DNA from 3 places in the Rhizobium sp. P1_B8 genome. Region 1 is predicted to be linked to each of the others. Evidence: predicted binding sites of a transcription regulator. Region 1 holds the regulator's gene; each other region holds the start of a gene.
What was found. The regulator LexA, encoded in region 1, represses DNA repair genes until DNA is damaged. The targets are predictions, from matches to a motif close to TGTTCNNNNTGTGTTCNG.

Region 1 (9,782 bases):
CCGACCTGCCGGCGATCGGCGTTTCCACGGTCTTGAACGCGAGGAAAGCCGGCCTTGCCGGCGTCGCCGTCGAGGCCGGCCGCTCGCTGGTGCTCAATCGCGCCGCCGTCATCAAAGCCGCTGATGAGGCCGGGCTTTTCGTCTGCGGCATCGATCGCGGCCTGCCGTCATGGGGGCTCGAATGAACGGGGCGCCGCTGAAGATCGCCGTCATTGCCGGCGAGGTGTCGGGGGATCTGCTTGGAGCAGATCTCATTGCCGCCCTGAAGCGGATTCATAGCGGACCGGTGGAACTCGTCGGCGTCGGCGGCGAGGGGCTGCAGGCGGAAGGCTTGCGGTCCCTGTTCGATTTCTCCGAGCTGTCGATCATGGGCATCACCCAGGTGCTGAGTCGGCTGCCGAAGCTCTATACCCTGATCCGCCAGACGACGGCTGCCATCATTGCCGCAAAGCCTGATATTCTTCTCATTATCGACAGCCCGGATTTCACCCATCGCGTCGCCAAGCGTGTCCGCACCGCGCTGCCCGATCTGCCTGTTGTCGATTACGTCTGTCCGAGCGTTTGGGCCTGGAAGGAATATCGCGCCACGCGCATGCTCGGCTACGTCGATCATGTGCTCGCCGTCCTGCCCTTCGAGCCGGCAGTGATGCGCACGCTCGGCGGGCCTGAGACCACCTATGTCGGCCATCGCCTGACCGCCGATCCGGCGCTGCTCGAAGCGCGGCGGTTGCGCGCCGGGCGCGCACCCGTCGGCGAAGCGGGTAAGACGATCCTGATGCTTCCTGGGTCAAGATCCTCCGAAATCAGCAGGCTGCTGCCGTTTTTCGAGGACGCGGCCAGGGAACTCGTCGCCCGCAACGGCCCGATGCGTTTCCTGCTGCCCACCGTGCCGCACAATGAAGCGCTGGTGAAGGGTCTCGTCGCCGGCTGGGCCACGCCGCCGGAGGTCGTGGTCGGATCCATGCAGAAGTGGAAGGCCTTTGCCGAAGCGGATGCGGCGATGGCGGCTTCCGGTACGGTCATCCTCGAACTCGGCCTTGCCGGCGTGCCGACGGTGTCCGTCTATAAGACGGATTGGATCATCAGCCTGCTGACCAAGCGCATCAAGGTATGGACGGGCGCATTGCCCAATATCATCGCCGATTATGCCGTCGTGCCGGAATATCTGAACGAGGTGGTCCGCGGCGCAAGCCTGGCGCGCTGGATGGAGCGGCTGTCGGCCGATACGCTCCAATTGAAGGCAATGAACGAGGGTTACGATCTCGTCTGGCAACGCATGCAGACCGAAAAGCCGCCCGGCGAGCACGCCGCCGAGATCCTTCTCGACGTGCTGGAAAAGAAAAAACCCGGTCATTTCTGACCGGGTTTTCTTTTGGGTTCTTTTAAAGCGATCAGCGCTTCGAAACCGGGATGTAATCGCGCTTCGGTTCGCCGACATAGAGCTGGCGCGGACGGCCGATGCGCTGTTCCGGATCCTCGATCATCTCGTTCCACTGCGCGATCCAGCCGACGGTGCGGGCAAGCGCGAAGAGCACGGTGAACATGGTCGTGGGGAAGCCCAGCGCCTTCAGCGTGATGCCGGAATAGAAGTCGATGTTCGGATAGAGCTTCTTTTCGATGAAATATTCGTCGGTGAGCGCGATGCGCTCCAGCTCCATCGCCACTTCGAGCAACGGATCATCCTTGATGCCGAGTTCGCCGAGCACTTCATGCGTCGTCTTCTGCATGATCTTGGCGCGCGGATCGTAGTTCTTGTAGACGCGGTGACCGAAGCCCATCAGGCGGAACGGATCGTTCTTGTCCTTGGCGCGGGCGATATATTCCGGAATGTGGTCGACCGAGCCGATCTCGTTCAGCATGTTGAGCGCTGCTTCGTTGGCGCCGCCATGCGCGGGGCCCCAGAGGCAGGCGATGCCGGCGGCGATGCAGGCGAACGGGTTGGCGCCCGACGAACCGGCGAGACGGACGGTCGAGGTCGAGGCGTTCTGCTCATGATCGGCATGCAGGATGAAAATGCGGTCCATGGCGCGGGCAAGCACCGGATTGACCACATATTCCTCGCAAGGCACGGCAAAACACATGCGCAGGAAGTTCGAGGCATAGTCGAGGTCGTTCTTCGGGTAAACGAAGGGCTGGCCGATATGGTACTTGTAGGCCATGGCGGCAAGCGTCGGCATCTTGGCGATCATGCGCAGGCTGGCGACCATGCGCTGGTGCGGATCGGTGATGTCGGTGGAGTCGTGGTAGAAGGCCGACAGCGCGCCGACGCAGCCGCACATGACGGCCATCGGATGCGCATCGCGGCGGAAGCCGGTGAAGAAGCGGCTCATCTGCTCGTGCACCATGGTGTGGTGCGTGACGCGATAATCGAAATCCTTCTTCTGCACGGTGGTCGGCAGTTCGCCGTAAAGCAAGAGGTAGCAGACCTCGAGGAAGTCGCCATGTTCGGCGAGCTGCTCGATCGGATAGCCGCGATGCAACAGGACACCTTCGTCGCCGTCGATGTAGGTGATTTTCGATTCACAGGATGCAGTCGACGTGAAACCCGGATCGTAGGTGAAGGAAGCCGTGTTCTTGTAGAGGGCACCGATATCGATGACGCTCGGGCCGATCGTGCCGCTTTTAACGGCAAGGTCGACTGATTTGTCACCGATTTTTATTGTAGCGCTTTGATCCGTCATGCTGATCCTCCGAAATGGCGGTGGCGCCATAAAAGCGCCATAGGGGTTAAGCGTCCTCACCGATAGCTATATGATCGCGAGGCTAATGCCAAGTTACCGTGATGGCATTTTGTGCATTGCAGTATCACCTTTTAGGCACTGCAGCGATGAGCCGCATGCATATCGGAAGCCGATGATTCGACTGCTCTTTTGGCTCTTTCAATTTTCCCTCACTTTTCAATCGATTATTCTTGCCGGATTTGATTGGCGGTTGCATTCTGCCTGTCGGGGCGAGTGACCTTGGGCAGCACATGCAGGAGTTGACGACAGTCGAATTGCGGCCGGAAGCAGGCGCCGGCCTTGCCGACTCCGCCGGTTTTTCTCCGGCTGTCGTGGTGACGCGGCTGCCAACGACGCAGTCGGCGACACCGTGGCGCCACCGGCTGCCGGCAGCAGCCTCGCAATCACTGCGTGCCGGCATGCGCATGCTGGGCGAAGAGGCGGACCATGGCCGCCTGCTGCTGTTCTCACCGGTCTTCCTCGGGGCCGGCTCAGCCTTCTGGTTTCTAGCGGCATCGGACTTCCCGCTCATTGCATCGCTGCTCTGCCTGTTGGTGCTGACCGTCGCGGTTCTCATCGCCAGCCGCAGCCGGGCGGCTTTGCGGGCAACGCTGCTGGCGCTTGCACTTGTCGCCTGCGGCGTGGTCTCGGCGCAGCTCGAGAGCCGACGGGCTTCGACCGTGATCCTCGATTCATCAGTGACGACGACGGTGACCGGCCGTGTCGAGCGGCGCGAAGGCGATGGTCGCGGGCGGTGGCGCTATATTCTTGCCGTCACCGGCACAGAGGCGCCGGAGGTGAAGCGGCCGCCGGGGCGCATAACCGCGATCGTCCGCGGCGCGGACGCGCCTTTCGAGATCGGTGATATCATAACCGGCAGAACACGGCTGACGCCGCCAGCAGGTCCAGCGCTTCCTGAGCTCAACGACTTCTCCTTCGGTGCCTATTTCGATCGCATCGGCGCCAACGGCTTCTTCTACGGTGCGCCGACAAAGGTCGATTTGCAGGCAGGTCCGCAAGCGGCCAGATCGACGACGGAAGCGCTGCTCGAAGGTCTCTACCGGCTGCGCAGCGGTATCGGCGACCGCATAAGGTCGATCCTGCCCGGCGACACCGGCGCTTTTGCCGCTGCTCTGGTGACGGACGAGCGGCGCGCCATCTCGAATGAGACGACGGAGGCGCTGCGCCAGTCCGGTCTGGCTCATATCATCGCTATCTCCGGCCTCAATATGGCGCTGTCAGCCGGCATCTTCTTCGTCGGTTTCCGCATGCTGCTCAGCCTCTTTCCCGGTGTCGCCCAAGCCTATCCGACCAAGAAGATCGCCGCTGCCGGCGCGCTCATCGCCGTCACGGCCTATTTCCTGATCTCCGGCTTTGCCGTCTCGGCCGAACGCGCCTTCATCATGATGGCGATCATGTTGATTGCCGTCTTCTTCGACCGGCCGTCGATCAGCCTGCGCAATGTCGCTCTCTCGGCGCTCGTCATTCTCGCCATTTCACCGTCTGAGGTCTTGGGTCCGAGCTTCCAGATGTCCTTTGCTGCGACATTGGCGTTGGTATCTGGCTACCAGCTGTGGAAGGACCGGCGCGTCCGCGAAAACGCTTTCCTGAAGCTGCCGGTTTTTCGGCCCGTCGTTACGGTTGCGGGTTTCTTCGGCGGCGTCTTCCTGACCTCGCTGATCGGCGGCTTTTCTACCGCGCTGTTTTCGATCGAGCATTTTCATCGCCTGACTGCCTATGGCCTGCCGGCAAACCTCGCGACGATGCCGATCATCTCCTTCATCATCATGCCGGCCGGGTTGCTGGCGATGCTGCTCATGCCTTTCGGTCTGGATGTTTTGCCTTGGAAGGTCGTCGGATTCGGCCTCGATCTGGTGATCTCGATCGCAAAGACGGTGTCCGGCTGGGGTGGCGACATCGGCATCGGCCGCTTGCCCGCTTGGTATTTCGCGATAGCCGTCGCAGGCTTTCTGCTGCTGACGCTGCTCCGCACCCGGCTGCGCCATATCGGCACGTCGATCATCGCGATCTCGACGCTAGTCCTCTTGCTTCTGCCGGTTCCCCGGCCGCCGGATCTGGCGATTTCGGAGGATGGTGGTCTCGTCGCAATCGTCGAGGCGGGGGCCATGGCTTCCAACCGTGAAAGACCGCCGGATTTCATCTTCGACCAGTGGCAGAGAGCGCTGGTCCTGCCGACGCATCACCCGCCGAAGATGCTGGATGGTCCTGTTATTCCGCCGGAGGGAGAAGACCGCCGCGTCAGGCTTTCCCGCGATCAGCAGAACGAAGCAAGGTCGGCGATGCGGGCGGCTGCAGCGGCCGGTGAAGCAAACCGCTTTTCCTGCGTCAAGAAGGCCTGGTGCACATCAAGGCTTGGCAATGGTCACGTGGTTGCTGTCATCGACAATGCCGCCTATCTCGGTCCGGCATGCGACGCGGCCGATATCGTCGTGACGTCGGTCCGCCTGCGCTTCAACAGCTGCCGCTCAGGGGCGACGCTCTTCACCGGCGAAACGTTGCGCAAGACCGGTTCCGTCGAGTTGCGCTTCGCCGACGCCGGCCTGGAGGTCGCAACCGCATTCGATGCATTGTCGCGGCCATGGATGCGGCATCGCGCCTATGACTGGCGCAGCAACAGTTTTGCCGAATCCAGACTGCCTGATGTCAGTGATAGCGGCGAATGAGGCCGACGAGCTTGCCCTGAACCTTGACGCGGTCCGGCCCGAAAATCCGGGTCTCGTAAGCCGGGTTGGCCGCTTCCAGTGCGATCGAGGCGCCCTTGCGGCGGAAGCGTTTGAGTGTCGCTTCTTCGTCGTCGACGAGAGCAACGACGATGTCGCCAGGACTTGCGGTGCTGCCGTTGCGAATGATCACGGTGTCGCCGTCGAAGATGCCGGCGTCGATCATCGAATCGCCCTTGACCTCCAGCGCATAATGTTCACCGGAACCGAGCATGTCGGCCGGAACGACGATGTCGTGGGTGTTGTTCTGGATCGCCGAGATCGGAACACCGGCGGCGATACGGCCCATGACCGGCACGGAGACCGAGTTGCCGTTGTCGGCGACGGGTTTTGTGGGAGCAGGAGTGGCGACCGGCTGCGGCTTGCCAAGGCTGCCCTCGATGACGCTGGGCGAAAAGCCCCGCCGGGGCTGAATGCTGGGGCTGTAGGCCTCCGGAAGCTTGATGACCTCGAGCGCACGGGCGCGGTTCGGTAGGCGGCGAATGAAGCCACGTTCCTCGAGCGCCGTAATCAGCCGGTGAATCCCGGACTTGGAAGCGAGGTCCAGGGCATCCTTCATTTCGTCGAAAGATGGCGGAACGCCGGATTCCTTCATGCGCTCATGAATGAAAAGGAGAAGCTCCTGTTGTTTGCGCGTGAGCATCGACGTTGTGACCTCGTGATTGAAACAAATCCAGAACAGACACTATATGTTCCATATGTGTTCCGCAAGTAGCTAAATTTCCGTAAAACTTGGCGCCAACTCGTTGAGATTTTTATTTTCATTCGCCGGATTGGGACACATGTCTTGCATTGAGGGGCGCGCCATCGCACATCTCTTGCCGTTTCCAGGAGGGATATCATGAACGAGCGTTCCGCCAAGCCGCACCCGCTGGATCATGTGGTGCTGCCCGTCGTCAACATTGATCTGGCGCGCGAGAGGCTTGGCAAGCTCGGCTTCACCGTTGCCGCCGATGCACGCCATCCCTTCGGAACGGAAAACGCCTGCGTCTTTTTTGCCGACAAGACCTATCTGGAGCCGCTCGGGATTGCGAGTGTCGAGGAGAGCGAGGCCTCAGCGCGGCAAGGCAATGTTTTCACCGCCCGCAACCGGGCCTTCCGCTTCCGCTGCGGCGAGGAGGGGCTTTCGGGGCTTGCTTTCGGTAGTAAGGATGCCGGCATCGATCATCAGAACTTCGTCGGCAACGGATCGAGCGCCGGCGAGATGCTGCAGTTCACCCGGCCGATGACGATGCCGGACGGTTCTGAGAGCATCGCCGGCTTCAAGCTGGCTTTTGCCGGCGACCTGCGCGCGCCCGATCTCTTCCTTTTCAGCGTCGAACGCGTCAATCCGCTGCCGGCCGACCGCGGCGCGCTGGAGACGCATGCCAATGGCGTCACCGGCATTGCCGAGATCGCGCTCTGCGCGCCTGATGCCGCCGCTTTCGGGGCCTTCGTCGGCCTTGCCGCGGCGCAGGCGGCAGTCGAGAAAACCGGTTTTGGCGTCAATGTTGCTGCTTCGAACGCGAAAATCAGCCTGATGACGCCGGAAGGGCTAGAAGCCTATTTCGAGATCGCCGGCTCATCCGCCGATCGCGGCCTGCGTGGCCGGGCAATCCTCTTCATTGTCGCCGATCTTGCCGTGACAGAAGCGCATTTGGCTGCTAACGGGGTGACATACACGCGCAAGAACAATCGCATTCTGGTGAAGCCCGCGCCCGGGCAGGGCACGCTCTTCGCCTTCGAGGAGACACGATGAGCACTGAGACGAATTCCGAAGTCAAGATCGGCGAAGGCCAAGGCCAGGTCACCTTTTCCAATACCGGCCGCCTGTCGCTGATTGCCGGTCCCTGCCAGATGGAGAGCCGCGACCACGCCTTCATGGTTGCCGGCACGCTGAAAGAGCTTTGCGCAAAGCTCGGCATCGGCCTCGTTTACAAGAGCTCCTTCGACAAGGCGAACCGCACCTCGCTCTCGGCTGAACGCGGCATCGGGATCGAAAAGGGCATGGAGGTCTTTGCCGACCTCAAGAAGGAATTCGGCTTTCCTGTCCTGACCGACGTTCATACCGCCGAGCAATGCGCGGAGGTGGCAAAGGTCGTCGACGTCCTGCAGATCCCGGCCTTCCTTTGCCGACAGACCGACCTTCTCATCGCCGCCGCCAAGACCGGCCGCGTCGTCAATGTCAAGAAGGGCCAGTTCCTCGCTCCCTGGGATATGAAGAACGTCCTGAAGAAGCTCAACGCCAGCGGCAATCCGAACGTGCTGCTGTGCGAGCGCGGCGCCTCCTTCGGCTATAACACGCTGGTTTCCGACATGCGCTCGCTGCCGATCATGGCGGCGATGGGCGCGCCCGTTATCTTCGATGCCACCCATTCCGTGGCGCAGCCGGGTGGGCAGGGCGATTCCTCCGGCGGTCAGCGGGAATTCGTGGAAACGCTGGCGCGCGCAGCAGTGGCCACCGGTATTGCCGGCGTCTTCGTCGAAACCCACCAGGACCCCGACAATGCACCTTCGGACGGCCCCAATATGGTCTATCTCAAGGACATGCCGCGGCTGCTTGAAAAGCTGCTTGCCTTCGATGCGGTCGCCAAGGTTTGACGTTCAACAGCCTGACATGATCGTGCTATAGGCATGTCGCGAAAAAGTGTGCAGCGGTTTTGCGACAACGACATGCGGAAAGCCAAACACCTAAAGCGTGGCAAGCGAATCTGAAGATCGCGACGCGCTTTAGGCGAGATCCGAACGCTGGTTCGAAGGCTGGAAATTGCAGCATTGTAATTTGCACGCCTTCGACTAAGACAGGTTTCGAACCGACTTATCACCACCCACCGAGCAGGAAGAACCCATGACTGCAATCACCGATATCATCGCCCGCGAGATTCTCGATAGCCGTGGCAACCCCACCGTCGAAGTCGATGTCTATCTCGAAGATGGCAGCATGGGCCGCGCGGCCGTTCCCTCGGGCGCCTCCACGGGCGCGCATGAGGCGGTCGAACTGCGCGACGGCGGCAAGCGCTACCTGGGCAAGGGTGTCGAAAAGGCGGTGGAAGCCGCCAACACCGAGATCTTCGACGCGATCGGTGGCATCGATGCTGAAAACCAGATCCAGATCGACAACATCATGATCGAGCTGGACGGCACGCCGAACAAGTCGCGCCTCGGCGCCAATGCCATCCTCGGCGTGTCGCTCGCCGTCGCCAAGGCTGCCGCCCAGGCGTCCGGCCTGCCGCTCTACCGTTATGTCGGCGGCGCTTCCGCCAGCCTGCTGCCGGTGCCGATGATGAACATCATCAACGGCGGCGCCCATGCCGACAATCCGATCGATTTCCAGGAATTCATGATCCTGCCGGTCGGCGCCGATTCGATCGCCGAAGCCGTGCGCATGGGTTCGGAAGTCTTCCATACGCTGCGCAAGGAACTTGCCGCGCAGGGCCATAACACCAATGTCGGCGACGAAGGCGGTTTCGCACCGGGTCTGAAGAGTGCTTCGGAAGCTCTCGACTTCATCATGAAGTCGGTCGAGAAAGCCGGCTACAAGCCGGGCGAGGACATCTACCTCGGCCTCGACTGCGCCTCGACCGAATTCTTCAAGGACGGCAAATACGTTCTCGAAGGGGAAGGCCGCACGCTGGAATCGGGCGCCATGGCCGAATATCTGGCTGAGCTCGCCGCCAAGTATCCGATCATCTCGATCGAGGACGGCATGGCCGAAGACGATTGGGACGGCTGGAAGACGCTGACCGACCTGACCGGCAAGAAGACCCAGCTCGTCGGCGACGATCTCTTCGTTACCAACTCCGCCCGTCTTCGCGACGGCATCCGCATGGGCGTCGCCAACTCGATCCTCGTCAAGGTCAACCAGATCGGCTCGCTGACGGAAACGCTCGATGCCGTCAACACGGCGCACAAGGCGGCCTATACCGCCGTCATGTCGCACCGCTCCGGCGAGACCGAAGATTCGACCATCGCCGATCTCGCGGTCGCCACCAACTGCGGTCAGATCAAGACCGGCTCGCTGTCGCGTTCCGACCGTCTTGCCAAGTACAACCAGCTGATCCGCATCGAAGAGGGCCTCGGCCCGCAGGCCCAGTATGCCGGCCGCTCGATCATTCGCGGCTGATCGGATCTGATGTTCAATGCTTGACCCGCGCCTTCCCGGCGCGGGTTTTTTATTGCGCGGTTTTTAGAGTCAACGAACGGTTAATCTCTGCGCGTTAGATTGAACGAATTGGTAATGCGTTCAAGAGCATGCGTGTATGTGGACAAAGCATCATAAGAAGAGAAAGATCGGTCGCTTCGTCATTCCGGCCATGACGGTCGCCTTCCTCTCCTATTTCGG
Region 2 (9,782 bases), on a different contig from region 1:
GTGACGGATGCAGGTGACGACGTCCTGAAGCTGCCGTCTGCCCGGTTCGTGGAACAGGACGTCATTGGTGACAACCGTCTTCACACGGTGCTTGACGGCCATGTTCGACAACGCGTGAAGCCTTACCTGGTCGTTCGGACGACGCCGGAGACAGAGCGAGACGTATGCCCCATCTGCGAAGACCTCGGCCATCTTGCGAAGTTGGATGGCGCAGACATCGTCTGGGAGGTCGGGCACGAGGATACCGAGGAGCCCTTCGGAATAGAGGGCGACGTCCTCGAGGTTCAGGATGCAGTTCGCCTTGCCGCCCCTGCCCTTGCCGAGCGTCAGCAAGCGGGTCAGGCGCGAATATGCGGCGCGATCCGTGGGATAGACGAGGATCGACATGCCGTCCTGCAGATCGAGTCGACAGCCCACGACGAGGCGGACGCCCGTCGCGCGGGATGCTTCCAGCGCTCTGACGATGCCTGCCAGAGAGTTTCGGTCGACCACGCCGAGAGCTTCGATGCCGAGTTCCCTGGCGGTCGCGAAGAGCTCGTCGGCCGAGGACGCGCCACGAAGGAAGCTAAAGTGCGTCGTGACCTGGAGCTCGGCGTATCTCATCCGAATATCCCGTGCATGAACCATTTATGGGAGCCCGTTTCGGGATCGATGCCGTCGCCGGAGCGAAAGATCCAATATCGTTCGCCGATCTCGTTTTCGACGACGAAATAGTCGCGCACCGCCTCGAATTCGCTGTCGCGCATCCACCATTCGCCGAAGACGCGTTCCGGCCCATCCGCACGCTTCACCCGATGGCGCTTGCCGCGCCACGTGATGCTGGCAGGCGGATGATCCGGCAGCAGAGCTATCGCCTCGATCGGATCCGGACGCGCAAACAGCCGCACAGGCCGCCGCCAATGGTGGACCCAACCCTCCGTCACTTCCTCGCCGACGGCGGCGATCCGCTGGACGCTACGCTCCGGAACGTCGGATGCGACTGGCGCGACCCGGAAGACGCGCTGGCCTCGATTGCCGAAGACGTCGATCAGCGGGTGATGTCGGCGTCCTCGTCGTCGATAAGAGATGAGGTCTTCTGCTTCTCCTCGAGCGGTTCCGACATCACCGCGACGAGGGTCAGCTTTTCGATTCCGAACCCCGGTTCGATCTTTTCCGTCCGGTCACGGAACAGTTTCGTCAGCCAGGCGACATCTCGCACGGGCTTGGCGGTTCCCGCTCTGATCGCTTGGCGAGTACCGTCGACCTTCTCGACGATGAGATCGGTCCGACGGACGCCAAGACCCCTCCGCTGGAGTTCGGCGACGAGTTGAACAACCAGCCGTCCGACGTACTTGGTGATCGTCTCCGGCGCACCGATCGGTTCGGCGAACGCCCGGCTGACCTCGACGAGTTCCGGGCTACGGATGGGATCTATTGGTTCGAAGACGCGACCGAACATCTGGTCGAGACGGCGACCCACTTCCGGTCCGAAGCGAAACGCCAAGGGAGCGCGCGGCGTTGCCGAAAGCTCCCCTATTGTCCGAAAGCCTAGCGTGCGCAGATCGCTCACGATCTTCTCGGGCAGCCGAAGCAGCGAGATCGGAAGGCGCTCGACGGCCCGGATAGTCTCCCCACTCGGGACGATGACGGTTTCCCGGTTGATGGCACGGGCGCATGCGTGGGCGGCACCCCACGTGTCCGCTATGGCGACCCGTGTTGTCAGGCCCTTGGCGCGGAAGCGGTTGGCGATGCTCGTCAACATGCGCTCCTCGCCACCCTGTAGATGGTCCGCGCCCTCCGTATCCATGACGATGCCATTCGGCGGGTCGATGGCGACGATCGGCGAATACTGGCTCAACGCCCACATGGTGATGCGCTCGAGCGCCGCTGCATCGGCGGCGGGATCGGCGTCGATCATACGGAGACCCTGGAAGAGCGCCTGCGCCTTGGCGGCCGGAATGCCCACATGGAGGCCGACCTTCCTGGCCGCGGCGTCGGCGGCCGACACCCAGCGCTTGGAGCCGCTCTTCGAAATGACGGCGATCGCCTCCTCAACCGGAATGACGGGATCGGCCCGCCTGATCCTGTCCGTAGGGAGATCGGGAAAAAAAATCGATACGACCCTCGGCATCGCAGGCCCCCACTTCGAACTCAGCGCATTCGCCCGCTTTCACCCTCATCAGCTCCAGAAGCCACCTCGCCCGCCCGACGCCCGGAACTGGCAGCTCCTCGCTGGGGATGACGCTCACCCTCCAGCGCGTGGTCGACGCCGTCGGCTGGCCGAAGTCGCTGGCTTCGGTCTGCCGTCTCCATCGCCGCACCACGAGCGCCATCGTGCCGGTTTTCTCGGCTGCGAGTTGCAGCCGCCGGGACGCCGCCATCGGCAGCCGGACGATCTCGCCGATCACCGCCCCGAGGCCGCCGTATGAAAGGCCCTCCTCCATATTGGCAAGGACGTCTTCCTCCTTGTCGGACTCGACAAAGACGACCCGGTTCGGATGAAGACCCGCCTGCGCCAGGGCCGGGAAGAACAAGTCGGGACGTGTCAGGCACCAGACGACCTTGCCTTTGGTGCGAGCGGCTATCCCGGCCACGAACAGGGCGGCCGCCGCCCCGTCGACGGTGCCGGTCCCGCCGCCGGCGCACTCGTGCAGCGCCCCATAGGCCAATCCACCACCCGGAAGCCGCTCGTCGATCTGCGCTACACCGAAAGGCAAAACGCCACGGTTGCGCCGACGGGCGCTTTCCAGGTGCGCGATCTGCTCGCGCAGGCCGTCGCGGACGGCGTTTGGGGCGGCGGCTGAGTTCATGATCTCCTTCGACGGCAACCCGTTTTCGGCTTGAGAAACAGTAATATGTTCTGTATTTGTTCTTATAGAGTAAATGAGTCAATGCGCATGTGACCCGCTGAAGTTGAGCACGGGTGCAAGGCAGAAAAATCGCCAGCGGATTCAATCGGATGGTGAGAAAGGAATATTTTCGGATGCGCCGAACGCGGGTTGTGGACGATGCGCCCCCTAGACTGAAAGATCATAAAGTCCCGGTGGTCGAACTCATCTGCCGGGTCTGCGATCGCCATTGTGCACATGAGCGCAAACTGTTGGTGAAAGCGTTTGGCGCAAGCGTCACCTTCGCGGAAATCCGCCGGCGCATGGCCATGGGCTGCGAGCGGATGCAGACGCCCCACGGTGACAAGTGTGGGGCGCACTTCCCATGTTTGAGTCATGGTCTCGCTGATGGAGGCTAGATGATAACAGGCGAAGACAACCGCGAACGGCCGCGCAAGATTGTGCATGTCGACATGGACGCCTTCTACGCATCGGTCGAGCAGCGCGACAATCCGGAGCTGCGTGGCCTGCCGGTTGCCGTCGGCAGTCCTGCTGCCCGCGGCGTGGTGGCGGCCGCCAGTTATGAGGCCAGAAGGTTCGGCGTCCATTCCGCCATGCCCTCGGTGACTGCGCAGCGGAAATGCCCGGACCTCATCTTCGTCAAGCCACGCTTCGACGTCTACAAAGCCGTGTCGTTGCAGATCCGAACGATCTTCGCCGAATACACGCCGATGATCGAGCCGTTGTCGCTTGACGAGGCTTATCTGGACGTCACCGAAAACCTCAAAGGGATGGAGATTGCCACCGAGATCGCGGAGGAGATCCGCGCCAGGATCAAGGCGGCGACAGGACTGACCGCATCCGCCGGTATTTCCTACAACAAGTTCCTCGCAAAGATGGCATCCGACCAGAACAAGCCGGATGGCCAGTTCGTCATCACGCCGAAGAATGGTCCGGCCTTCGTCGAGCGCCTGCCCATCAAGAAGTTTCATGGCGTCGGACCGGCGACGGCCGAGAAGATGCATCGGCTCGGGATCGAAACGGGAGCAGACCTGAAGGAGAAAACACTCGACTTCCTCGTCGAACATTTCGGGAAGTCAGGACCCTATTTCTACGGGATTGCTCGCGGAATCGACGATCGTCAGGTCAAGCCGGACCGAGTGCGGAAATCAGTCGGCGCCGAAGACACATTCGCTGAGGACATCCATTCCTACGAACCCGCGCGCGAAGGGCTTCAGCCGCTGGTCGAGAAAGTCTGGGGATACTGCGAGGCCAATGAGATCGGCGCCAAGACGGTGACGCTCAAGGTCAAATATGCCGACTTCAGCCAAATCACCCGCAGCAAGACCGCTCCGGGACCCCTGTCGGCGATCACTGATCTCGAGGAGTTGGTCGACCTGCTTCTCATGCCGCTCTTCCCGCCGCAAAAAGGGGTCCGTCTGCTCGGCGTGTCGCTGTCTTCGTTGGAACGGCGGAGGCTTGAATCGACGCCGCAGTTGCGGCTGGCACTTTAGTTAGACACTTGCCGAATTTTTCCTGTCGGTGCCCATCGTGGCATAATTGTCGAGCCCATTGATGTGCGGTGACTTCCGACCGGAGAAGAGCACACCGGATAGGTCCCGTGTCAAAGTTCTGCTGTTGACCGATCGAGCCAGACTTCCAGAGTATCAGACCTCTGGGCCAGCCGGGGCGGACGTCTTCGCTGCCTTCGATGGCCCCGCCATCGAGCTGGCGCCAGGAACCGGCGAGGTCAGCACAACCGGGATCGCGCTCGAGTTGCCTTTGGGCGGGGAAGCTCAGATCCGATCTCGCTCGGGGTTGCCGGCGGAACATGGAATCATAGTCCTGAACTCACCCGGCACGATCGACAGCGACTACCGGGGCGAGCTCAAGGTGATCCTATTCAACACTTCCAACGCGCCCTTCAGCGGTTCCGGTGACCGCATTGCTCAGTTGGTCATTGCCCCTTTCGTGCAGGCGGAGTTTCAATCTTTGCCGGAGATTTCGGAGGCACCTCGCGGAGGCAGGGGCCTCGGCAGCACGGGGATTATGATATCGCTTTCGATGGCACCAATGATCGCTTTCGGTGGTGGGCTCACGGGATGAATGCAACACACTATTCTTTTGTCAAAGAGGAGTGTGGACATGAAGCGTCGACGTCGCATGTATTTTTCTGCTGCTCAGCGATCGGAAATCTGGGACCGATGGCAGGCTGGCGAGTCTATGAAGTCGATCGGACGCCTTTTTGATCGGGGATCTTCATCGATCTTCTCAGTGATCTCTCCCGCTGGTGGCATACGTCCGGCCGAGCGGCGACGAACGCCGAAGGCACTCAGTCTGAGTGAACGGGAGGAGATATCCCGAGGGCTCAGCACGCAGTGTTCTTTACGATCGATCGCCCGCACATTGGGTCGATCTCCCTCTACGATCAGTCGTGAAGTCCGTCGCAATGGTGGGCTGGATTGCTATCGGGCAGCACGTTCCGATCAGGCTGCCTGGGATCGATCCTTGCGTCCCAGGCTTGCTATGTTTCCTTGGCCCGCACAGTATCTGCCAAGCTGCAGCGGAAATGGTCGCCAGAGCAGATTGCTGGCTGGCTCAAGCGTACTTACCCAGGGGAGCCACTCAAACAGGTGTCGCACGAAACGATCTATCGCAGCCTGTACATTCAGGCCCGCGGGGTGCTGAAAAAGGAATTGCTTGAACACCTTAGGGCAAGAAGAACAATCCGTCGTTCCCGGCACGCCAGCATCAAACGGAGTGGATTGGGCCAGATCAAGGATGCGATATCCATAAGCGAGAGACCTCCGTCTGTCGAAGATCGTGCCGTTCCCGGCCATTGGGAGGGCGACCTCATCGGCGGGTCCAGAAACAGCTACATAGCGACGCTGGTCGAGCGTCACTCGCGCTATGTGATGCTGATCAAGGTCGCCAATAAGGATACCGAAAGCGTGGTCTCTGCCTTGATCAGGCAGTCGCAAAAACTACCGGCCGAACTCTATCAATCACTGACCTGGGATCGGGGAAAGGAACTGGCCGACCACCAACGACTGGCAATGGCCGCTGACGTTGAGATCTACTTCTGCGATCCTCGATCACCCTGGCAGCGCGGTTCGAACGAAAACACCAATCGGTTGCTGCGCCAATATCTCCCACGCGGCACCGACCTGTCCGTACACAGCCAAGCCAAGCTCAGTGCTATCGCAAGGCAGCTCAACGAACGTCCAAGAAAGACCTTGCTTTATCAGACGCCCGCGGAGAGGTTTGCAGAGTGTGTTGCAGCGATCAGTTGAACCCACTGTACATTGCGGTCATTGAAATGCGGATCGCGCAGTCAGCCACCAATCGCCAGCGGATTTTAATGAGACGCTTGCAATCGTTGTTGCACAATTCAGTCGATCACATGATTGCCAGCGGTCATCGGACAGGCCGGGTTTGTCGGCGAAGCCACAGAGAGATAGGTCGTTCCAGAAGTTGGTCTTGGGGTTCAGGGCGATCCAACGACCGCCCATCGAACCGTCCCCGGTGAGCTATTTGGCCACGTGCCACACTCCTCCAACGCCATCGCCGTTGGCTTCACCGGCTTTCTTATCCTCGACATAAGTGTAAAGCGGCTTACCCTCATAGGCCCACATCTCTTTGCCATCCGCAGCTTTGACCAGAGACCATTCGCCTTCCGCCTTGGCCTTGGCTCCAGCGTGGAACGCCGGCCACTTCTTCAGGCAATCGCTATCGCAGTTGGATTTGCCTTTCGTATCTTTGTCGAAGGTGTAAAGCACCATGCCTTTTTCAGTGCCCAGGACCTTGCCCATTTTCGTCTCGACCATCTTGGCCGGCTCGGCCGCAAAAGCAAACCCGGTGAAAGCAGTTAACGCACCTATCGCGATCAATATCGTTCTCATGATTTTTCTCCCATTCGGCAGTGCCGGCGGAATGCCAGCAGTACCCGATCTAACTGACAAAAACGCCCAACTATGAAAGCGGTTCCGCTCATGGAGGATGACACGACATACCAGGGGTCAATTTTGTTCCCGTGGAATGCGTGAGTGTATGTCCGGCCTGCGCCCTCTACCTCAGCCGCGACGCGCAGCGGGTTCGTTCAACGGCCCCAATCGGCCCCACTCTGCGCGCGGCGGATGTCTCCTACTGACGCGGATTCATCCGCGAATCCCGCACATCAGCAGGCCGACCGCCGCTTTAGTCGGGCTGCTCTCGCCTTGCACGGAACCTCGAAGGTTCCACGCCAGATGCCCAAGTCAGCAGTTTGGGCGGCTACCTGATCGTCCTGAAATGCTCCCTTGGAATATCTAGGCCAGTCTATGGCCCAGCCCTGCCTCACCAGCCAGGAATTCACGCTCTGCCCATCTGCCCTGAAGCAATCGGCAACAACGCGCTGATATCTGTCCTTGCCATGGCCCACGCAGCGGATCGGGCGCGATTTCGAAAGAAACTCGTCGAGTGCGAACGCGGCATCCTTGCCGCAGCGGTATGGCCTCCCTGCCGCGTCGCGACAGGCCTGCCAGCTTTCCGGAGCATCGATCCCATTCAGCCGGATCCGCTGCCCGGCGATCTCAATCGTGTCACCGTCGATGACCGACGCTCGGCCGATAAGCTGATCTGCTCCGGCAATCGAGTTGTCCAATGGATTCATTAGTGACTTCAGTAAGAGACGCGATGATTGGAGGAAGATGGAACTGCGGCCAGAAACACGGCAAAAACCTGACCTTGGCCGTCCTCAAGCCACACAACTCCGAGCAGCTCAGGCAGATCGAGCGTCAGATGATCGCGATCGAAAAGGAGATCATGCTGATCATTAAGGACGATCCCGACCTCGCGGGGCGCTTCGACATCATTGTCTCGATCCCGGGCGTGTCTGTAGTCACCGCCTTCGCGCTCCTGATCGACATGCCCGAACTCGGCACGCTCGATCAAGGGCAGGCAGCCTTGCTCACCGGCCTGGACCCGTCGCACGGCAGTCCGGGGCATGGACCGGCCGTCCCTTCAGGGCGCTCCGACATCAGGTCGTGGAGCGCCCTCACGTTTTCGATACCATTGCCGGAGATTGAAAGGCACTATGATACGGGGTAATTCTGTGATCGGCAGTGGAGAATCCGAGCCGGCAAACCAGCATCCGAGTGCTGAGTTGCACCAAACGAGCCAGAGCCTTTAAGACCGGTTGCGAAGTATCGCCGAACTAGCCTCCTGAGATCAACATGCAGTTCAAGCGCAATGAAATTCACGAGCTGTCGATCTTTCTCGCGATAGTCCAGTACCGTAGTTTTCGGAAAGCGGCGGATCACCTAGAGGTAACGGCTTCCGCCCTGAGCCACAGCATGAAGGCGCTTGAGCAAAGGCTGGGCGTTCGCCTCCTTAATCGAACCAGCCGCAGCGTTGCGCCAACCGCCGCCGGAACGGCGCTTGCCGAGAAGATTTCTGCCGGGCTCGAGCTTATCAACTCCGGCTTGGAGGACTTGAACGGGCACTATCAAGCTGGCGCCGGCAGCATTCGCATCAATGTTCTCAAAGATGCCGCCGTACTGCTTTTGCGGCCAGCCATCCCGGTGTTCCAGCAGCGCTTCCCCAATGTCGAACTTGAGGTCGCCGTAGATGACCAGTTCGTCGATGTCACCGCGGACGGCTTCGATGCCGGTATCCGGTACAGCGGCACCATTCCGGAAGACATGATCGCAGTTCCTCTCACTGCTCCTTTAAAATGGGTCGCGGTCGGTGCCCCCGACTATCTGAGGAACCACGGCCGCCCCGTGATGCCGGAGGATCTCAATTCCCACCGCTGCATCCGGATACGGACGGGCCGCGGCCAGATCTACAAGTGGGAATTTGAACGCGGCGACGACCGGCGCGAGATCGACGTTCCCGGACCACTGATCTCGGGCGAAACCGATCTTGCCATCAATGCGGCGCTCGAAGGCGCCGGGCTGTGCTATTGCCTGGAAAGGCTTGCAAGCCCCCATGTCTCGGCAGGGCGCCTGGAGGTCGTTCTTCCGAAGTGGGCGTCAATAGGCCCGCCGTTTTCGATGTATTATTCCAGCAGGCGGCAGCTTCCCTTCGGCGTCGAGGCCCTGATCAAGATCGTCCGCAGCCTCAACGGATTGTAGCGGCCAATTCCGATCGATGAATCAAACTCATCGGCTCAGTGATTTTCAGTCTATTGATTCATCGCTTTCCCACGTTGTACCGCTTTTTTCGAACCTTCGTGGAGAAGCGAGCAATCACATGAGCAAGCGGATCGTATTTACCGGCGGAAGCGGCAAGGCCGGCCGTCATGCCGTTCCATATCTGGTCAACAAGGGTCACAAGGTCCGCAATCTCGACCTCGTTCCTTTGAACTGCCCCGGCGTGCAGACGCTGATCACCGATCTGACCGACAGCGGCCAGACCTTCAACGCTCTGTCGATGCATTTCAGCGGCAAGGATCTGCAGACGGCAGGCGGACCAGCCAAGGTCGATGCCGTCGTGCATTTCGCAGCAATACCGAGCCTTCTCCTCAAGCCCGACAACCAGACCTTCGCGGTCAATGCGATCTCGACCTACAACGTCATCGAAGCCGCGGTGAAGCTCGGTATTCAGAAGGTGATCATCGCGTCGAGCGAGACGACCTATGGCGTCTGTTTTGCCGAGGGCGACAAGGATTTCCATTCCTACCCGCTCGAGGAAGACTATGACACCGACCCGATGGACAGCTACGGCCTCTCCAAGGTCGTGAACGAAAAGACGGCCCGCGCCTTTGCGATGCGTAGCGGCATCGACATCTACGCCTTGCGGATCGCCAACGTCATCGAGCCGCATGAATACGACCGTTTTCCCGGTTTTCTCGCCGATCCGGCATCGCGCAAGCGGAACGCCTGGAGCTATATCGATGCCCGCGATCTCGGGCAGATCGTCGACCTTTGCCTGCAGGCCGACGGCCTCGGCTTCCAGGTTTTCAACGCCGTCAACGACACTATCACGGCGGCG
Region 3 (9,782 bases), on a different contig from region 1:
CCCGGTAAGATTACGATGATTAACGTGCTCTGGATGGTAATGGTCACGGGCATGCTGACCGCAACTGTCGCTCTCTATGATCAGAAGGTCGATACGTCCAAGGTTTATGGTCCCTATGCTTCGGCCCGGACGGCCGTGCTGGGCCAGTACTGAGGGGCGAGAACGCAACTCCCCAGGAAAGGAATGCCTATGTTCACGATCTTGACAGTGCTCACCGCCCTCATCAGCGTCATGTTCATCGTGTCTGTGGCCTCGACGATTTCAGCGCTCCGGCGCGAAGGCGAAGAGGTGAAAGCTCTGAACGAAAAACATAGAGCGTTCTGACGTTCCTTCCTCTCCTCTTCCCACCCTTGAGCGGCACCCTTCCGTCGCCAGGGCTATTCAAAGCCGGATGCACCCAGCGTTCGGCTTTTTCTTTGGGCGTGATCTCAATCCGCCTCGGACTTGAGAAAAAGGGCGTCTGAAAAGAAAAGGGCGGCTCGAAGCCGCCCCGTTCATCTGATCATTCCTCGGCTGGCCCGGCCGGATCGCCATCGGCAATCGGCGCCTCGTCGCCGCCACCTTCGTCGGCAGCACCTTCCTCGATAGCAGCAGCAGTACCTTCGGCGACCTCGACGTTCTCTTCCGTCTCATCCTCCTCCGGCTCGCTGATGCGTTCGACCGAGACGACCTTTTCGTCCTTGGCCGTCGAGAAGATGGTGACGCCCTTGGTGGCGCGGCTGGCGATGCGGATACCGCCGACCGGCACGCGGATCAGCTGGCCGCCATCGGAGACCAGCATGATCTGGTCGCCGTCATCGACCGGGAAAGCCGCCACCAGTTCGCCGATCTCGCCTGTTTTCGACGTATCGGTGGCGCGGATACCCTTGCCGCCGCGGCCGGAGATGCGGAAGTCGTAGGAGGACGAACGCTTGCCGAAGCCCTTTTCGGAGACGGTCAGGACGAACTGCTCCAGCTGCTTCAGCTCTTCGTAACGCTCGTCGCTCAGCTGTCCCTCCTCGGTGACTTCCTCGCCAACCAACGCGATCTCCTCGGCCTCGCCCGTTGTCAGGCGCCTGTCGTTGGCGGCGCGCTTCAGATAGGCAGCACGCTCCCAAGGTTCGGCATTGACATGGCGCACGATGGTCATCGAGATGATCCGGTCACCGCCGGCAAGCGTGATGCCGCGCACGCCGATCGAGTTGCGGCCGGCAAAGACCCGGACATCGTCGACGGAGAAGCGGATGCACTGACCGAGCGCCGTCGTGAGCAGCACGTCATCATCTTCGGTGCAGGTCTCGACGGAAAGGATTTCGTCGCCCTCCTCCTCGAGCTTCATGGCGATCTTGCCGTTGCGGTTGACCTGGACGAAGTCCGACAGCTTGTTACGGCGAACCGTGCCGCGCGTCGTCGAGAACATGACGTCGAGATTGTCCCAGCTCGTCTCGTCCTCGGGCAATGGCAGGATCGTGGTGATGCGCTCGCCGGGTGCGAGTGGCAGCATGTTGATCAGCGCCTTGCCGCGCGAGGTCGGCGTACCGATCGGCAGGCGCCAGACCTTCTCCTTGTAGACGATGCCACGCGAGGAGAAGAACAGAACCGGCGTATGGGTATTGACGACGAATAGCCGGCTAACGAAATCTTCGTCGCGGGTGGTCATGCCGGAGCGACCTTTGCCGCCACGGCGCTGGGCGCGATAAGTGGTGAGCGGCACGCGCTTGATGTAACCGAGATGCGAGACGGTGACGACCATGTCTTCGCGGGCGATCAGATCCTCGTCGTCCATTTCAAGGCCGCCATCGACGATCTCGGTGCGGCGCGGCGTGCCGAACTCGTCCCGGACGGCGAGAAGTTCGTCCTTGACGATGGTCTGGATGCGGACGCGTGAGGAGAGAATATCGAGGTAGTCCTTGATTTCCTCGCCGATCTTGTTGAGTTCATCGCCGATTTCGTCGCGACCAAGGGCCGTCAGGCGGGCCAGGCGCAGTTCGAGGATGGCGCGCGCCTGCTCTTCCGACAGATTGTAGGTCAGGTCGTCATTGATGCGATGGCGCGGATCGTCGATCAGACGGATCAGGCTTTCGACATCTGCCGCCGGCCAGCGGCGGGTCATCAGCTCTTCGCGGGCCGACTGCGGATCGGGCGCCTGGCGGATGACGCGGATGACCTCGTCGATATTGGCGACGGCAATGGCGAGACCGACCAACACGTGGGCGCGATCACGCGCCTTGCGCAGCAGGAATTTGGTTCTCCGGCTAACAACTTCTTCGCGGAACGAGACGAAAGCGCGCAGCATGTCGAGCAGGGTCAGCTGTTCGGGCTTGCCGCCGTTCAGCGCCACCATGTTGCAGCCGAAGGACGTCTGCAGCGGCGTATAACGATAAAGCTGGTTGAGGATGACTTCGGCATTGGCATCGCGCTTCAGCTCGACGACGACGCGATAACCCTGGCGGTCGGATTCATCGCGCAGGTCGGAGATGCCCTCGATGCGCTTGTCGCGCACCAGCTCGGCCATCTTCTCGATCATCGTCGCCTTGTTCACCTGGTAGGGAATCTCGGTGATGATGATCTGCTCACGGTCACCGCGCATCGGCTCGATGGCAGCGACGCCGCGCATGATGACGGAGCCGCGGCCGGTCTCATAAGCCGAGCGGATGCCGGCACGGCCGAGGATCTTCGCACCCGTCGGGAAATCGGGGCCGGGAATGATCTGGATCAGTTCCGGCAGCTCGATTGCCGGATCGTCGATCAGCGCGATGCAGCCGTCGATGACTTCGGAGAGATTGTGCGGCGGGATATTGGTCGCCATGCCGACGGCGATGCCGCCGGCGCCGTTGACGAGCAGGTTCGGGAACTTGGCGGGCACCACGACCGGCTCGGAGAGAGTGCCGTCGTAGTTGTCGCGGAAATCGACGGTTTCCTTGTCGAGATCGTCGAGCAGCGAGTGGGCAGCCTTTTCGAGGCGGCATTCGGTATAACGTTCGGCCGCCGGCGGATCACCATCGACCGAGCCGAAATTGCCCTGACCGTCGATCAACGGCAGCCGCAGCGACCAGGGCTGCGCCATGCGGGCGAGCGCATCATAGATCGCAGAATTGCCGTGCGGATGGAATTTACCCATCACGTCACCGGTGACGCGGGCGCATTTGACGTATTTCTTGTTCCAGTCGATGCCGAGCTCGGACATGCCGTAGAGGATGCGCCGGTGCACGGGCTTGAGGCCGTCGCGCACGTCGGGCAGCGCGCGGCTGACGATGACGCTCATGGCGTAATCGAGATACGACCGCTGCATTTCCTCCATGATGGAGATGGGCTCGATGCCTGGCGGGAGCTTCCCGCCGCCGGGGGGTGTTTGCTCAGTCAAAACAGATCACGATCTCTTCTAGAATCACTTGAAGATTTATAGCGGAAAGCCTGTTCCCGCGCCAATTTCACAGCGCGTTTTGAACAGGCTTTTGCGGCTTAAAGACGGTAAAACATGCAAGTTGCGCGGCCGGACCGGACAAATCCGCCGCGGGCCGCTGCGGGATATTTGCCAAATCGGAATCCCCGCTTCACAATCATAAAAACCACGCACTCATATGGGGTTCCGGAGAGCCGATGGCAAGCGCCGACCAATTGATCAACGCCTTCACGACGCTTCTCGTCACCATCGATCCGCCGGGGCTCGCACCGATCTTTCTGGGGCTGACGACAGGCATGAGCCGCAGTGAGCGCACGCAGGTGGCGCTGCGTGGCTCGACCATCGCCTTCATCATCCTCGCCGTCTTCGCTCTGTTCGGCGCCGGCGTGCTCAGCGTGCTCGGGATTTCGATCGGCGCCTTCCGCATCGCGGGTGGTCTGCTGCTGTTCTGGATCGCCTTCGAGATGGTGTTCGAAAAGCGCCAGGACCGCAAGGAGAAGGCGACCGAGGTGGCGATCACCAAGGATCACATCGAGAATATCGCCGTCTTTCCCCTCGCCTTGCCGCTGATCGCCGGCCCGGGCGCGATCTCGGCGACGATCCTGCTTGCCGGCACGCTGGCGACATCCGTCGGAAAGGCGCAGCTGATCGGCGTCCTTGCCGCCAATCTGTTGCTGACTTTCCTCATGCTGCTCGTCGCCGAACGGCTGGACCGTTTCCTCGGCGTCACCGGCCGGGCGATCCTGACACGGCTTCTCGGCGTCATCCTCGCTGCCCTTGCCGCACAATTCGTCGTCGACGGCGCGAAATCGGCGCTCAACCTCATCAGCGCGACACCGCACTGAAAATCGCGGCATCTGCCGCGAAATCAAAGAAAAAGAGCATGACGCCATCCAAGGCATCATGCTCTCTCACCTCTTTCACAAAGCCAGCAAAGGCTATCGATCAGAACGGGATATCGTCGTCGAGATCCCGCGAGAAGTTGCCACCGCCGCCACTGCCGCGGCTCGGCGATGAGGCGGGAGCCGGGGCGCCGTAATCGTCGCCGTAATCGTTGCCGCCAGCGGCACTGCCACGGCCGCCGCTCGCGCCGCCGCCTTCACCGCGGCCGTCGAGCATCGTCAGCGTCGAACCAAACCCCTGCAGCACCACTTCCGTGCTGTAACGATCCTGGCCCTGCTGGTCCTGCCACTTGCGGGTCTGCAACTGGCCTTCGATATAGAGCTTGGCGCCCTTCTTCACATATTGCTCGACGACCTTGCAGAGGCCCTCGTTGAAGACGACGACAGTGTGCCATTCGGTCTTCTCACGGCGCTCGCCGGAATTGCGATCGCGCCAGGTCTCCGACGTCGCGATACGAAGATTGGCGATCGGCCGGCCATCCTGAGTGCGGCGGATTTCGGGGTCTGCACCGACGTTTCCAACCAGAATTACCTTATTCACGCTACCAGCCATACTTCTCACCCTGCCTGCCGCCCTGACCGGCGGCGTTTAATCGATCGGCGCACCTTAAACCATCACGGACCGCCGATGCGCATGGGCGGCATTTAATCCACATGTTTATCCATCAGACAGCCGCATGCATTCATCAGGAATTTTGTTCTTTATTTGTTCTAGTTTATCCGTATGATCCTGTCAACAGAATCGAAAACCTTGAGCCCTTGCGGATATTCAGCCTCGACTCGCCCGTCGGCATCACTAAATAAGGGCTGTCATCCAGAAAACCAAAGCAGAGACGATGAGCGAACTGAAGACGATCTCCATCCGCGGTGCGCGCGAGCATAATCTCAAGAGCATCGATCTCGATCTGCCGCGTAACAAGCTGATCGTCATGACCGGGCTGTCGGGTTCCGGCAAATCCTCGCTCGCCTTCGACACGATCTATGCCGAGGGCCAGCGGCGCTATGTCGAGAGCCTGTCGGCCTATGCCCGCCAGTTCCTCGAAATGATGCAGAAGCCGGATGTCGACCAGATCGACGGGCTGTCGCCGGCGATCTCGATCGAGCAGAAGACCACCTCGCGCAACCCGCGCTCGACGGTTGGCACCGTCACTGAGATCTACGACTACATGCGCCTGCTCTTTGCCCGCGTCGGTGTTCCCTATTCGCCGGCGACCGGCCTGCCGATCGAGAGCCAGACCGTCAGCCAGATGGTCGACCGCATCCTCGATTTCGGCGAGGGCACCCGTCTTTATATTCTCGCGCCGCTCGTGCGCGGGCGCAAGGGCGAATACAAGAAGGAACTGGCAGAGCTGATGAAGAAGGGCTTCCAGCGCGTCAAGGTCGACGGCCAGTTCTACGAGATCGCCGAGGCGCCGGTGCTCGACAAGAAATACAAGCATGACATCGACGTGGTGGTCGACCGCATCGTCGTGCGCTCGGATGTCTCAGCGCGCCTGGCGGACAGTCTCGAAACGTGCCTGAAGCTCGCCGACGGGCTGGCGGTCGCCGAATTCGCCGACAAGCCGTTGCCGCCGGAAGAGACGTCAGCCGGCGGATCCGCCAACAAGTCGCTGAACGAGACGCATGAACGCGTGCTGTTTTCGGAGAAGTTCGCCTGCCCAGTCTCTGGCTTCACCATTCCCGAGATCGAACCCAGGCTGTTCTCCTTCAACAACCCGTTCGGCGCCTGCCCGACCTGCGACGGCCTCGGCGCCCAGCAGAAGATCGATCCGGATCTGATCGTGCCCGAGCCCGAGCGGACGCTGCGCGACGGGGCGATCGCACCCTGGGCCAAGTCGACCTCGCCCTATTACAATCAGACGCTGGAAGCACTCGGCAAACATTACGGCTTCAAGCTCGGCACTCGCTGGAACGATCTTTCCGATGAGGCCAAGGACGTCATCCTCAACGGCACCAACGACAAGATCGAATTCCACTACGCCGACGGCGCCCGCTCCTATACGACCCAGAAGAATTTCGAGGGCATCATCACCAATCTCGAGCGCCGCTGGAAAGAGACCGATTCCGCCTGGGCGCGCGAAGACATCGAGCGCTTCATGTCGGCGGCCCCCTGCCCGGCCTGCAACGGCTTCCGCCTGAAGCCGGAGGCCCTGGCGGTGAAGATCGACACGCTGCATATCGGCGAAGTGACGGGTATGTCGATCCGCGTCGCCCGCGACTGGTTCGAGACACTGCCGGCAAGCTTCAATGCCAAGCAGAACGAGATCGCCGTGCGCATCCTCAAGGAGATCCGCGACCGGCTGCGCTTCCTCAACGATGTCGGACTGGAATATCTCAGCCTTTCGCGCAATTCCGGCACGCTGTCGGGCGGCGAGAGCCAGCGTATCCGGCTCGCCTCGCAGATCGGCTCCGGGCTGACGGGCGTGCTTTACGTGCTCGACGAACCGTCGATCGGCCTGCATCAGCGCGACAATGCCCGGCTGCTCGACACGCTGAAGCACCTGCGCGACATCGGCAACACCGTCATTGTCGTCGAACATGACGAGGATGCGATCTTGTCGGCCGACGACGTCGTCGATATCGGCCCGGCGGCCGGCATTCACGGCGGTCAGGTCATCGCCCATGGTACGCCGCAGGATATCATGGACAGTCCGAATTCGCTGACCGGCAAATATCTCTCCGGCGAACTCGGCGTTCCCGTTCCCGACGAGCGCCGCAAGCCGAAGAAGGGCCGCGAGATCAAGGTGGTCGGGGCGCGAGGCAACAATCTGAAGAACGTTACGGCGTCGATCCCGCTCGGTGTCTTCACGGCGGTGACCGGCGTTTCCGGCGGCGGCAAATCCACCTTCCTGATCGAGACGCTCTATAAATCGGCGGCACGCCGCGTCATGGGCGCGCGTGAAAATCCGGCCGATCACGACCGCATCGACGGCTTCGAGCATATCGACAAGGTGATCGATATCGACCAGTCGCCGATCGGCCGCACGCCGCGCTCGAACCCGGCGACCTATACTGGCGCCTTCACGCCGATCCGAGACTGGTTCGCCGGTCTGCCGGAGGCCAAGGCACGCGGCTACCAGCCGGGCCGTTTCTCCTTCAACGTCAAGGGCGGACGCTGCGAGGCCTGCCAGGGCGACGGCGTCATCAAGATCGAGATGCACTTCCTGCCCGATGTCTACGTCACCTGCGACGTCTGCCATGGCAAGCGCTATAACAGAGAGACGCTCGATGTTACCTTCAAGCAGAAGTCGATCGCCGAGGTGCTCGACATGACGGTGGAGGAAGGCGTCGATTTCTTCGCGGCAGTGCCTGCGGTGCGCGACAAGCTGCAATCGCTGAAGGATGTCGGCCTCGGTTACATCAAGGTCGGCCAACAGGCGAATACGCTCTCCGGCGGGGAAGCGCAGCGTGTCAAGCTTGCCAAGGAGCTGTCAAAACGCTCGACGGGGCGCACGCTCTACATTCTCGATGAACCGACGACCGGCCTGCATTTCCACGACGTCGCCAAATTGCTCGAAATGCTGCACGAACTGGTCAACCAGGGTAACTCGGTGGTGGTGATCGAGCACAATCTCGAAGTCATCAAGACGGCCGACTGGGTGCTCGATTTCGGCCCCGAAGGCGGCGACGGCGGCGGTGAGATCGTCGCGACCGGAACGCCGGAGGCGATCGTCAAGGAGAAGCGGTCCTATACCGGGCACTTCCTGAAGGAATTGCTGGAGCGACGGCCGGTGAAGAAGGCGGTTGCGGCGGAATGACGATGAGGCCAGCGTCGCCCGATGATCTGGAAACGATCGCGATGCTGACAACCGCCGCCTATCGGCCCTATAACGAGTTGTTCGGCGCTCCGCCGATCCCGGTGAGGGAGGATTACGCGCCGCGGATCCAACGCGGCGAGGTCTGGCTGCGCGAGATCGGCGGGCAAACGGCCGGCCTGGTGGTCGTCGAGCGGCATGCCGATCACCTGATGCTGTTCAGCATCGCGGTCTCGCCGGCCTTTCAGGGTGCCGGGCATGGAGTGGCGATGCTGCGCTGGCTGGAGGGCAAGGCGCGGGAATGGGCCGTGCCGGAGATCCGGCTCTACACCAATGCGCGGATGGAGCGGAACATCGCTCTCTACAGCGCCTTCGGGTTTCAGGAAACGGGTCGCCGGCCGAGCCCATATCGGCCAGGATGGACGCTCGTCGATATGACCAAAGAGATCGATGCGGCCTGAGCGGCTGCGAATGGGGAGGACAACATGACGAAATCCGGCACTATCCGCACCGGCATCGGCGGCTGGACCTTCGAGCCCTGGCGCGGGCATTTCTTTCCCGATGACCTGAAACAGAAGGACGAGCTGAATTACGCCAGCCGCCAGCTGAAGGTCATCGAGGTCAACGGCACCTATTACAGCACGCAAAAGCCTGCGGTCTTTGCCAAATGGGCGGCGGACGTGCCCGACGGGTTCATCTTTTCGCTGAAGGCGACACGTTTCGTCACCAATCGGCGGGTGCTTGCCGAAGCCGGTGAATCGATGGAGCGATTTCTGTCATCGGGCATCAGCGAACTCGGCGATCATCTCGGGCCGCTGCTCTGGCAGTTCGCGCCGACGAAGAGGTTCGATGCAGACGATTTCGAAGCCTTCCTGAAGCTGCTGCCGGCAAAACAGGACGGGCTGACGCTCCGCCACGTGGTCGAGGTACGGCACGATTCCTTCAAGGTGTCGGAGTTCGTGGCGCTGCTTTCGAAATACGGCGTGGCGCCGGTTTGCGCCGAACATTTCGAATATCCGATGATCGCCGACGTGACCGCCGATTTCGTCTATGCGCGGCTGCAGAAGGGCTCGGACGATATTGCGACCTGCTATCCGGAAAAGGACATGAAGGCCTGGGCAGACCGGCTCAAGACCTGGGCCGAGGGCAAGGTTCCTGATGACCTGCCGCTGATCGATGGCGATCGCAAAGTGAAGACCGAGCCGCGCGACGTCTTCGCCTTCATGATCCATGAGGGCAAGGTCAATGCGCCGCATGGGGCAATCGCCCTGCAGCAGGCGCTAGCGAAATAGGCGAGGCTGGATAGTCACAACAGGGATCGTGACATTGTGGGTATCACATCGTCGGTCACGCATTCCATGAGGCTGGATATGACGCCTTGCTCGTCGACGGACTCTGGCTTTATTTTTTCCCGTCCGCCAGCGCCTCTTTTCGCCGGCGCGGCAGGAGCGATTTGAGGTACCGCCATATCGGCGAGACGGCGTAGCCTGTGACCGGAATTGCGATCAAGCCGACGACGATACCGACGATGCCCGCGCCTGCGGCCTCGACGATCCAGCGCAGCACTGATGCCAGAACGGGAACTGCATGCGCCGTCGCCTCGCCGGCATCATGGATCAGATGCGCAAGTCCGCTGATGCCATAGGCTTCGAGGCCATGAACGATGATGCCGCCGCCGACCCAGATCATGGCCGCCGTTCCGACGATGCCGAGCACTTTCAGAAAATAAGGCATGCCCGTGAC

Region 2: a site for LexA is predicted at 2,836-2,853, ahead of AC1D2N_RS34195 (ImuA family protein). Genes of this name have one in related genera too.
Region 3: a site for LexA is predicted at 4,981-4,998, ahead of uvrA (excinuclease ABC subunit UvrA). Genes of this name have one in related genera too.

The regions. Positions count from the first base shown of each region.
Region 1 is NZ_JBFTZZ010000017.1:236,334-246,115, forward strand. It holds gene AC1D2N_RS21510 (LpxI family protein) at 1-185, shown strand, start outside; gene lpxB (lipid-A-disaccharide synthase) at 182-1,360, shown strand; gene gltA (citrate synthase) at 1,392-2,681, opposite strand; gene AC1D2N_RS21525 (ComEC/Rec2 family competence protein) at 2,972-5,404, shown strand; gene lexA (transcriptional repressor LexA) at 5,385-6,104, opposite strand; gene AC1D2N_RS21535 (VOC family protein) at 6,303-7,199, shown strand; gene kdsA (3-deoxy-8-phosphooctulonate synthase) at 7,196-8,041, shown strand; gene eno (phosphopyruvate hydratase) at 8,289-9,563, shown strand; gene AC1D2N_RS21550 (FtsB family cell division protein) at 9,700-9,782, shown strand, end outside.
Region 2 is NZ_JBFTZZ010000048.1:10,898-20,679, forward strand. It holds partial or broken gene AC1D2N_RS34185 (error-prone DNA polymerase) at 1-603, opposite strand, end outside; partial or broken gene AC1D2N_RS34190 (Y-family DNA polymerase) at 600-2,110, opposite strand; gene AC1D2N_RS34195 (ImuA family protein) at 2,031-2,789, opposite strand; gene AC1D2N_RS34200 (hypothetical protein) at 2,963-3,226, shown strand; gene dinB (DNA polymerase IV) at 3,227-4,321, shown strand; gene dut (dUTP diphosphatase) at 4,383-4,913, shown strand; partial or broken gene AC1D2N_RS34215 (IS30 family transposase) at 4,953-6,100, shown strand; gene AC1D2N_RS34220 (COG4315 family predicted lipoprotein) at 6,338-6,709, opposite strand; gene AC1D2N_RS34225 (thermonuclease family protein) at 6,985-7,458, opposite strand; gene AC1D2N_RS34230 (hypothetical protein) at 7,449-7,895, shown strand; gene AC1D2N_RS34235 (LysR family transcriptional regulator) at 8,021-8,923, shown strand; gene AC1D2N_RS34240 (NAD-dependent epimerase/dehydratase family protein) at 9,042-9,782, shown strand, end outside.
Region 3 is NZ_JBFTZZ010000020.1:40,555-50,336, forward strand. It holds gene AC1D2N_RS22965 (hypothetical protein) at 1-153, shown strand, start outside; gene AC1D2N_RS22970 (hypothetical protein) at 190-324, shown strand; gene gyrA (DNA gyrase subunit A) at 503-3,343, opposite strand; gene AC1D2N_RS22980 (MarC family protein) at 3,580-4,227, shown strand; gene AC1D2N_RS22985 (single-stranded DNA-binding protein) at 4,328-4,837, opposite strand; gene uvrA (excinuclease ABC subunit UvrA) at 5,121-8,042, shown strand; gene AC1D2N_RS22995 (GNAT family N-acetyltransferase) at 8,039-8,500, shown strand; gene AC1D2N_RS23000 (DUF72 domain-containing protein) at 8,525-9,331, shown strand; gene AC1D2N_RS23005 (DUF808 domain-containing protein) at 9,441-9,782, opposite strand, start outside.